2 regions of the Frigoribacterium sp. CFBP9030 genome follow, and region 2 is predicted to be linked to the other one. Evidence: predicted binding sites of a transcription regulator. Region 2 holds the regulator's gene; the other holds the start of a gene.
The links. Region 2 encodes LexA, which represses DNA repair genes until DNA is damaged. Its sites were predicted from a motif close to TCGAACANNTGTTCGA; they were not measured.
Positions count from the first base shown of each region.

Region 1: the regulator LexA is predicted to act here: its motif matches at 2,838-2,853, upstream of SOM13_RS13490 (DNA polymerase III subunit alpha).

Region 1 is NZ_JAXCWG010000015.1:5,312-9,734, forward strand. Features, by position in the region: gene SOM13_RS13490 (DNA polymerase III subunit alpha) at 1-2,799, opposite strand, end outside; gene SOM13_RS13495 (FUSC family protein) at 2,911-4,272, shown strand.
Region 2 is NZ_JAXCWG010000001.1:470,332-474,754, forward strand. Features, by position in the region: gene SOM13_RS02165 (class I SAM-dependent methyltransferase) at 1-522, opposite strand, end outside; gene hflX (GTPase HflX) at 606-2,150, shown strand; gene lexA (transcriptional repressor LexA) at 2,221-2,910, opposite strand; gene SOM13_RS02180 (LysM peptidoglycan-binding domain-containing protein) at 3,161-3,547, shown strand; gene SOM13_RS02185 (histidinol-phosphate transaminase) at 3,657-4,423, shown strand, end outside.

The DNA of each region.
Region 1 (4,423 bases), on a different contig from region 2:
CCAGAAGTCGGTGATCGAGTCGTAGGGGCGACCCACGACGACCCGGGCGAGCTCGGCGTCGCTGATGCCGTGCACGTCGACGAGCGACAGCCGGATGCCGAGGTCGCCGGTGCGGGTCGGCGCGATCGGGGTGGCGGGTGCGCGCAGCCGTTCGACGCGGTAGACGTCTGTCGAGGCGTTGACGTCGAGCGGCAGCACCGGGATGCCCATCCGCCGCGCCTCGGTCAGGAGCAGCCGCTTCGGGTACATGCCGGGATCGTGGGTCAGGATGCCGGCGAGGAACTCGGCCGGGTAGTGCGTCTTCAGCCATGCGCTCTGGTACGTGGGCAGGGCGAAGGCGGCACCGTGCGCCTTGCAGAAGCCGAACGATCCGAAGCCCTTCAGCACGGCCCAGATGCGGTCGACGTCGGCGTCGTCGTAGCGGCGCAGCCCGGTCTCGGGGTCGACGTTGGCCCGGGTGCGGGCGCGGAACGTCGCCTCGAGGGCGTCGTCGTCGCCCTTGCCCATGTGACGTCGGATCTCGTCGGCCTCGGCGAGGCTCACCTGCATCGTCGCCTCGAGGATCCGCAGGACGTGCTCGTGGTAGATCACGACTCCGTAGCTGTCGTCGAGGAACCCCGCGAAGCTCGGGTGGATGTAGTCGGGATGCTGGAACCCGTGCTTCGTGTCGAGGAACGGCACGATCATGTTGCCCTTCATCGGCCCGGGGCGGAACAGGGAGATGTCGGCGATGAGGTCGGAGTAGCGGTCGGGCTGCATCTTGCCGATCAGCTCGCGCTGCCCCGGGCTCTCGATCTGGAACATGCCGAGCGTGTGCGTCGTCCTGATCGCCGCGAACGTCGGCTCGTCGTCGTGCGGGATCTCGTCGAGCTCGATCCGCCCCTCCCTGTTCACGTACCGTGCGTCCACCGGCAGCGCACCGGCCACCGCGGCCCTCGAGCCGTTCACGCGCTCGATCTCGTCGAGCGCGTACGCCAGCGTGCTCTGCATGCGCACCCCCAGCACGTCGAGCTTCAGCAGACCGGCGTCGTTCATGTCGTGCTTGTCGAACTGGCTCATCGGCAGACCGATGCCGCTCGGCTGGACCGGCGTCATGCTGAGCAGACCGGAGTCGCCGAGGATCACCCCGCACGGATGCATCGAGATGTGCCGCGGCAGCCGGTCGAGTCGCTCGCTGAGATCGACCAGCAGGTCGATCTGCCCGTCGCTGCGGGCCAGCTCGGCGATCTCGCGCAGCTCGGGCTTCTCGGCCAGGGCCGTCCGCAGGTCGCGGGCGTTCGAGCGCCAGACGTTCTTGGCGACGAGGTCGATCTGCTCGTCGTCGAGACCTAGCGCCAGACCGGCGTCGCGGACGGCGCCTCGCCCCCGGTAGGTCGACTGCATCGACATGAGGGTCACCCGGTTGCTGCCGTACCGGTCGAAGATCGCCCGGTAGACCTCGTGCCGCCTCGCCGACTCGACGTCGATGTCGATGTCGGGGAGCGTCTCCCGCTTGTTGCCGAGGAACCTCTCGAACAGCAGATCGTGCTCGATCGGATCGACGTTCGAGATCCGCAGCAGATAGGTGACGAGGCTGCCCGCCCCTGACCCGCGTGCGGCGTTCCGCACCCTCATGTCGCGCATCAGCTTCGACACGTCGGCCACGGTCAGGAAGTACCCGGCGAAGCCGAACCCCGTGATGATGCCGAGCTCGTAGCGCATGCGCTCGTCGACCTTCTCGCGCAGAGCGCGACCGGCGTCGCCGAACCGCTCGGTGATCCCCGCCTCCGCCCGGCGGAACAGCACCTGGTCGGGATCGCCGTCGACTCCGATCGCACTCGGCTCGGGGACCTTCGGCCGACCCCAGCCCAGATCGGCGGCGGGGTCGAGTCGGCACCGGTCGGCCAGCCGCTCGGTCGCGGACAGCATCTCGTCGGCGGAGCTGCGAGGCAGCGAGGAGGCGTCGGTCACCATCCGCGCGACGGCGCGCATCGCATCGGCCGACTTCAGGAACGCCTGCGCGTTCGGCTGCGGGCGGAAGCTGCCCAGGGCGGCGAGATGCCCCGCCGAGTCGAGGACGTCGGCGGTGACCGCCTCGTCGGGGTCGAGGTAGCGGACGGCGTTGGTCAGCACGGCCGGCACCCCGACGTGGTCGGCCAGCTCGAGCATGCGGGCCGCGTGCCGGATGCTGCGGCTCTCGCCCGGCTCGGTCAGATGGCAGACGACCTCGACCACCACGCCGCCCGGCAGCTCGGCCGCCCAGTCGGCCAGCGACGCCGCCGCCTCGGTGTGCCGACCCGCCTGCACCAGTCGACCCACGTCGGAGTCCGGGCCGAGCAGCACGGTCGCGGCGGGCCCCGACTCGCCCTGGACGAACGCCCGCACCCGTGACCGGCCGATGGTCGCCACGCTGTTCGCGCTGCCGCTCGCCTTCCGCGTCGCCCGGCCGTGCGCGGCGCTGATCAACCGGCAGAGCGCCGCCCACCCCGCACCCGGAGCGCCGCCGTCGATCGACCCGTGCGCCAGCACGACGATCCGATCGACCGGAGCACCCGCGCCCGCAGCACCAGCGCCTCCGCCGGCACCAGCGCCGGCACCGGCCCGATCGTCGCGGCACCCCAGCTCCACCCCCACGATCGGGTCGACGCCCGCGGCGCGACACGCGCCGATGTGCCGGATCGCCCCGTAGAGCCCGTCGCGGTCGGTGATCGCCGCGGCGTCGGCCCGTCGCCCGGCCACGGTCTCGACGAGGGTCTTCGGGTGGGCGGTGCCGTAGTGCGCGCTGAAAGACGACGCGACGCGGAGATGGGTGAAACGCATGACTGTGCCTCGTGCTCAGACCCCCCGGCCGGGTCGGTTCGAACAGATGTTCGATCAGTGTACGTGGTCGACGACCCGGCGGCGACGCCCGCCGGCTGGCATCATCGAGCCATGACCGACCGCCGCTCGACCCTCGACCGGGACGCCCGCGCCGTCGGGCACTGGACCCGCGTGCTGCTCGCCCAGCCGCGCCTCCTGCTGGCTGTGAAGACGGCGTTCGCCGCGGGGCTCGCCTACTGGATCGCCCCGCAGATCCCCGGCACGGCGGCCGACTACCCCTACTACGCGCCGCTCGGCGCGGTCATCGCCATGTATCCGACGCTGCGGGCCTCCTTGCGACAGGGCATCCAGGTGCTGCTGGGCGTCGTCGTCGGCATCGCCCTCGCCACGGCGGTCTTCGCCCTGCAGGACGGGCCGCCCGGAGTCCTCGCGGTCGGCGTGCTGGTCGGCATCGGCGTCGTGCTCGCCGGCATCCGCTGGCTCGGGGCCGGTCGCGACTGGGTGCTCACCGCGGGCCTGTTCGTGCTGCTGCTCGGAGGATCCGACACCGAGTCGTACGGCATCGGCTACATCGTCCAGCTCGGCGTCGGCGTCGTCGTGGGCGTCGTCGTCAACTTCGTGATCGTGCCGCCTCTGAACACCTCGCGCGCCGAGACGCGGCTCCGGCGGGTCCGGCAGGCGCTCGCCGAGCGGGCCGACGAGATCGCCGGCGTCTTCGAGACGCCCTGGCCCCTCGAGGACGACGACTGGGAGGAGCGCGTCGGCGAGCTGCCCGCGACCCTCCACAGCGTGCGCTCGTCGGTGCAGTACGCCGACGAGTCGCGGCGGATGAATCCCCGGTGGCTGCTGCGTCGACGCGATCTCGGCCACGAGTACGCCGAACTGGCCGCGTTCGAGCGGGTCTCGTTCCATCTGCAGGACATCGCCGAGGTCTCCGGGGTCCTCGGCAGGCGCATCGGCCGCCAGATCGGCATGCCCGACTCGCTCGCCCCGGCCGTGGCGCACACCCTGCACGGGGTCGCCGAGGTGATCAGGCGCCATGACTCCGACGCCGACGTGTTCGTCGAGGCGCGCCGTCGCATCGCCGACCTCTGGGAGGCGATCGACGCCCACCGCGACCGCCCCACCACCGACACCAGCGGCGGGGTGTCGATCGCCGTCTCGCTCGGTCGCATCGTCGCCGCGCTCGACCCCGACGACGGCACCGCGCCCCGGCCCTCCGAGACGGACGCGGGGACGGCGGAGGCCGGGACCGACACCGAGGAGGCGCGCCCCGGATCCGACGGAGCCGACGGAGACGAGACGGCCGGCGCCGACGACACCGCCACCGCCGACGACTCCGCGGATGCCGACGACTCCGCGGATGCCGACGACTCCGCGGACGCCGACGGCACCACGGGCGACGACGGCACGGCCAGGGCCACGGAGGACGACGAGGCGCCCCGCGACACCGTCCGACGCGACGCCGACTGACGGGGTGCGACGCCCGCCGCCCAAGAGCAGTACGGTTGACCGGGCACCGACGCCGAGACGCGACCCGTGCCCTGACCGGCCGGGGCGGTCGACGGGAATGCCCGTCCGCCCTGTGCGTTGACACTCGTGGCCTGAGCACCCCACCCGCCGC
Region 2 (4,423 bases):
CCACTTCTGCAGCGAGTCCGCGCCGAGGTTCTTCTGGACGACGAGCCACGCGTCCGACCCGACCTCCAGTCGGGGGAGCCACTTGGTCAAGAGCCCGTGCAGCTCGTTCTTGCCGACGCGGATGGGCGGGTTCGACCAGATCGTCGAGAACCGCAGGTCGGCGGGAACATCGTCGGGCTCGACGGCGTTGACGTTCTCGAGGCCTGCGGCCCGGGCGTTCTCGCGCACGAGCTCCAGCACCCTCTTGTTCACGTCGACGGCCCAGACCGTCGCGTCGGGTGACGACAACGCGAGGCTCAGGGTGATGGGCCCCCATCCGCATCCGACATCGAGCAGATGACCCGAGGTCGGCGGCGTGGGCACGTCGGCCAGGAGGACGGCCGTCCCGGCGTCCACCCGATCGGGGCTGAAGACGCCCGCGGCCGTGGTGAGTTCGAGTTCGCGGCCCGCGAGGGTCACCGAGATGGTCCGGCGCCGCATCAGGCTCTCCGGTTCCGAAGAGAAGTAGTGCTCGCTCGCCATGGCCCACAACCTATCGACAATCCCCACGGGCGGCCGAATCGGCTCCCCGCTCACTGCCTGACGAAAGGGCTAGTATCACTCCGATGACAGACCTCCCCACGAACCCGCTCGATGCCGAGCGTTCCGAGCAGGGTGACGACGTCGTCGCCCGCGTGCTCGACCGTGCGGCGTCCCGGGCTTCCGCCTACACCGTCTTCTCGCCTGCGCAGGCGATCCAGACCCGCTCTCTGCACGACACCGGCTCGGACGGCGACCAGTTCGACCGCGACGATCGCCAGGCGCTCCGTCGCGTGGCGGGGCTCTCGACCGAGCTCCAGGATGTCACCGAGGTCGAGTACCGCCAGCTCCGGCTCGAGAACGTCGTCCTGATCGGCGTCTACTCGCAGGGCTCGCTCTCCGACGCCGAGAACTCCCTCCGCGAGCTGTCGGCCCTGGCCGAGACGGCCGGCGCCGTCGTCCTCGACGGGCTGCTGCAGCGTCGGCCCAACCCCGACCCGAGCACGTACCTCGGCAGCGGCAAGGCCGAAGAGCTGCGGATGACCGTCGCGGCTCTCGGCGCCGACACGGTGATCGCCGACACGGAGCTCGCGCCAAGCCAGCGACGTGCCCTCGAAGACGTGGTCAAGGTCAAGGTCATCGACCGCACGGCCGTCATCCTCGACATCTTCAGTCAGCACGCCAAGAGCCGGGAGGGCAAGGCGCAGGTCGAACTGGCGCAGCTCGAGTACCTGCTGCCCCGACTGCGCGGCTGGGGCGACTCGATGTCGCGGCAGGCCGGTGGCCAGGTAGGAGGCGCGGGTGCCGGAATGGGCAGCCGCGGCCCCGGAGAGACCAAGATCGAGCTCGATCGGCGACGGATCCACACGCGCATGGCGCGCCTCCGTCGGCAGATCAAGGAGATGAAGCCCGCGCGCGACGCCAAGCGGGCCAATCGCGACCGCAACGAGGTGCCCTCGGTCGCGATCGCCGGCTACACCAACGCGGGCAAGTCGAGCCTGCTCAACAGGCTGACGAGTGCGGGCGTGCTCGTCGAGAACGCCCTCTTCGCGACCCTCGACGCGACGGTGCGCAAGAGCTCGACGACGGACGGCCGGCCGTTCACGTACGCCGACACGGTGGGTTTCGTCCGAAACCTGCCGCATCAGCTGGTCGAAGCGTTCCGCTCCACCCTCGAGGAGGTCGCGGCGTCGGACGTCATCGTCCACGTCGTCGACGGCTCGCACCCCGATCCGGCGGCGCAGCTCGCGACGGTCCGCGAGGTCGTCAGCGAGGTCGACGGGGGCGACATCACCGAGATCGTGGTGTTCAACAAGAGCGACCTGGTCGACCCCGACCAGCGACTCGTGCTCCAGGGCCTCGTCCCGACCGCGGTCTTCGTCTCCGCCCGGACGGGCGAGGGCATCGACGAGCTCCTCGAGCGCATCGCCTCGACCCTTCCGACCCCTGACGTCGAACTCGAGCTGCTCGTGCCGTACGACAGGGGCGACGTCGTCTCTCATCTCCACGACTCGGGTCGTGTCGTCGAGACGGCGTACGAGGAGGCCGGCACGCGCGTGCACGCCCGGGTCTACCCGAGCGACGTGGCGTGGTTGTCGCCGTTCGTCGACCGCGAGGCCGTCTCGAGCTGAGCCGACCGAGTCGACCACGACGAAGCCCCCCGCCAAATGGCGGGGGGCTTCGTCGTTCGTCGAGTCGGGGTCACACCGACCGGAGCACGGCCACGACCTTGCCGACGATCTGAGCGTGGTCGCCGACGATCGGCTCGAACGCGCTGTTGCGGGGCAGCAGCCAGGTGTGGCCGTCACGCTGACGGAAGACCTTGACCGTCGCCTCGTCGTCGAGCATGGCGGCCACGATGTCGCCGTTCTCCGCCGAGTTCTGCTGCCGGACGACGACCCAGTCGCCGTCGCAGATGGCGGCGTCGATCATCGAGTCGCCGACGACCCGCAGCATGAAGAGGTCGCCCTTGCCGACGAGCTGGCGGGGGAGGGGCATCACGTCCTCGACCTGCTGCTCGGCCGTGATCGGGATGCCGGCGGCGATGCGCCCCACCATCGGGACGTGCGCGGTGTCGCCGTCGTCGCTCGTCGTGAGGATGCTCGTCACGGGTGCGAGGGCGGGCGCCTCGGTCGAGAGGACCTCGAGGGCGCGGGGCCGGTTCGGATCGCGTCGGATGCGACCCGCGAGCTCGAGCTGGTTCAACTGGTGGGTCACGCTCGACAGCGACTTCAGACCGACGGCGTCGCCGATCTCCCGCATGCTCGGCGGGTATCCGCGCTGTCCGATGCTCTGCTGGATGGCCGTCAGGATCGACGTCTGCTTGGCCGTCAGCTCCTTGCGCGTGACCGAGCCCGTCTCGGTCGACCGGGTGCGCTGCGCGTCGCTCATGTGTCTCCTGCCGTGGATGTCGGTGGTCGCTGTTCTACTCGGACCACCGATCGAAACCGTATCCGATGCGGCGTCTTCGGCGAAACACATGTTCGAGTGTGTCGCCGATCCACGTCGAGAAAATCGAACATCGGGGTTGAAATCGACCTTGATCGAAGATATGTTCGGAACACGTCTTCGTGCCCGGTGTTCCCGGCCGATCGCCGGGCACGAACACGGACGTCTCCTCTAGCGGTGAAAGGACCACCTCATGAGCGCCATCACGACCACCACTGCCACTCCCACCCCCACCGACGACGCCGTCGCCTCCTTCTCTTCGCCCCCGCGCGTCCGGCTGCGCATCACCCGGCGGGGGCGTCGTGTCGTCAGCACCGCCGTCGGTCTGCTCGTCGCCAGTGTCGTCGGCGGCGTGCTCCTCGCCGGGCCCGGTGCAGTCGCATCGGACACCGCCGGTGCGGTGTCGTTCGACTACGTCACGGTCGACGGGGGAGACACCCTGTGGCAGGTCGCGTCCGAGATCGCACCCACCAAAGACCCTCGCGACGTCATCAGCGACATCGTGCAGTTGAACAACCTCAGCAGCACCGAGGTCGCGGCAGGGCAGTCTCTCGCCGTCCCCGCTCAGTACTCCGACTGACGGACGGTCGACTGCGGCTCCGTCTGAAGAGACCTCGAGGGGTCGCGACCGCTGCCAGCCGAGGGCCGACGATTCGGGACTCCGTCTGATGGAGACCTACCATGGAGCGGTGTCCTTCAGTCTCGACGACCTTCCCATCCGTGACGACCTCCGTGGCCTGACGCCGTACGGCGCACCGCAGACCAGGGTGCCGGTCGCTCTCAACGTCAACGAGAACACGCATCCGATTCCCGAGAACGTCGCACGCGACATCGTCGCATCGATCGCGCAGGCCGTCCTCGAGGTGAACCGGTATCCCGACCGCGAGTTCACGCAGTTGCGGGACTCCCTGGCCGCCTATCTGGGTCACGGCCTCACCCGAGACAACATCTGGGCGGCGAACGGCTCGAACGAGGTCATCCAGCAGATCCTCCAGGCCTTCGGCGGCCCCGGGCGGAGCGTCCTCGGCTTCCCTCCGACGTACTCGATGCACTCGATCATCGCGGCGGGCACCGGGAGCACCTGGGTCGAGGGTGCGCGAGACGTCGACTTCACCATCAGCCCCGAGACTGCGGTCGCCGAGATCCGTCGCACCGAACCGGACATCGTGTTCTTCTGCGGTCCGAACAACCCGACGGGCACGCCCCTCGACCTCGCCACGGTCGAGGCCGCCTACGATGCGACCGACGGAATCGTCTTCGTCGACGAGGCGTACGCGGAGTTCATGCCCGTCGGCCAGCCCACCGCTCTGACCCTGCTCGAAGGCCGGCCGCGTCTCATCGTCTCCCGCACCATGAGCAAGGCCTTCGCCTTCGCCGGGGCGCGAGTCGGATACCTCGCCGCCCATCCGGCCGTGACCGACGCGCTCCGTCTGGTGCGCCTCCCTTATCACCTGTC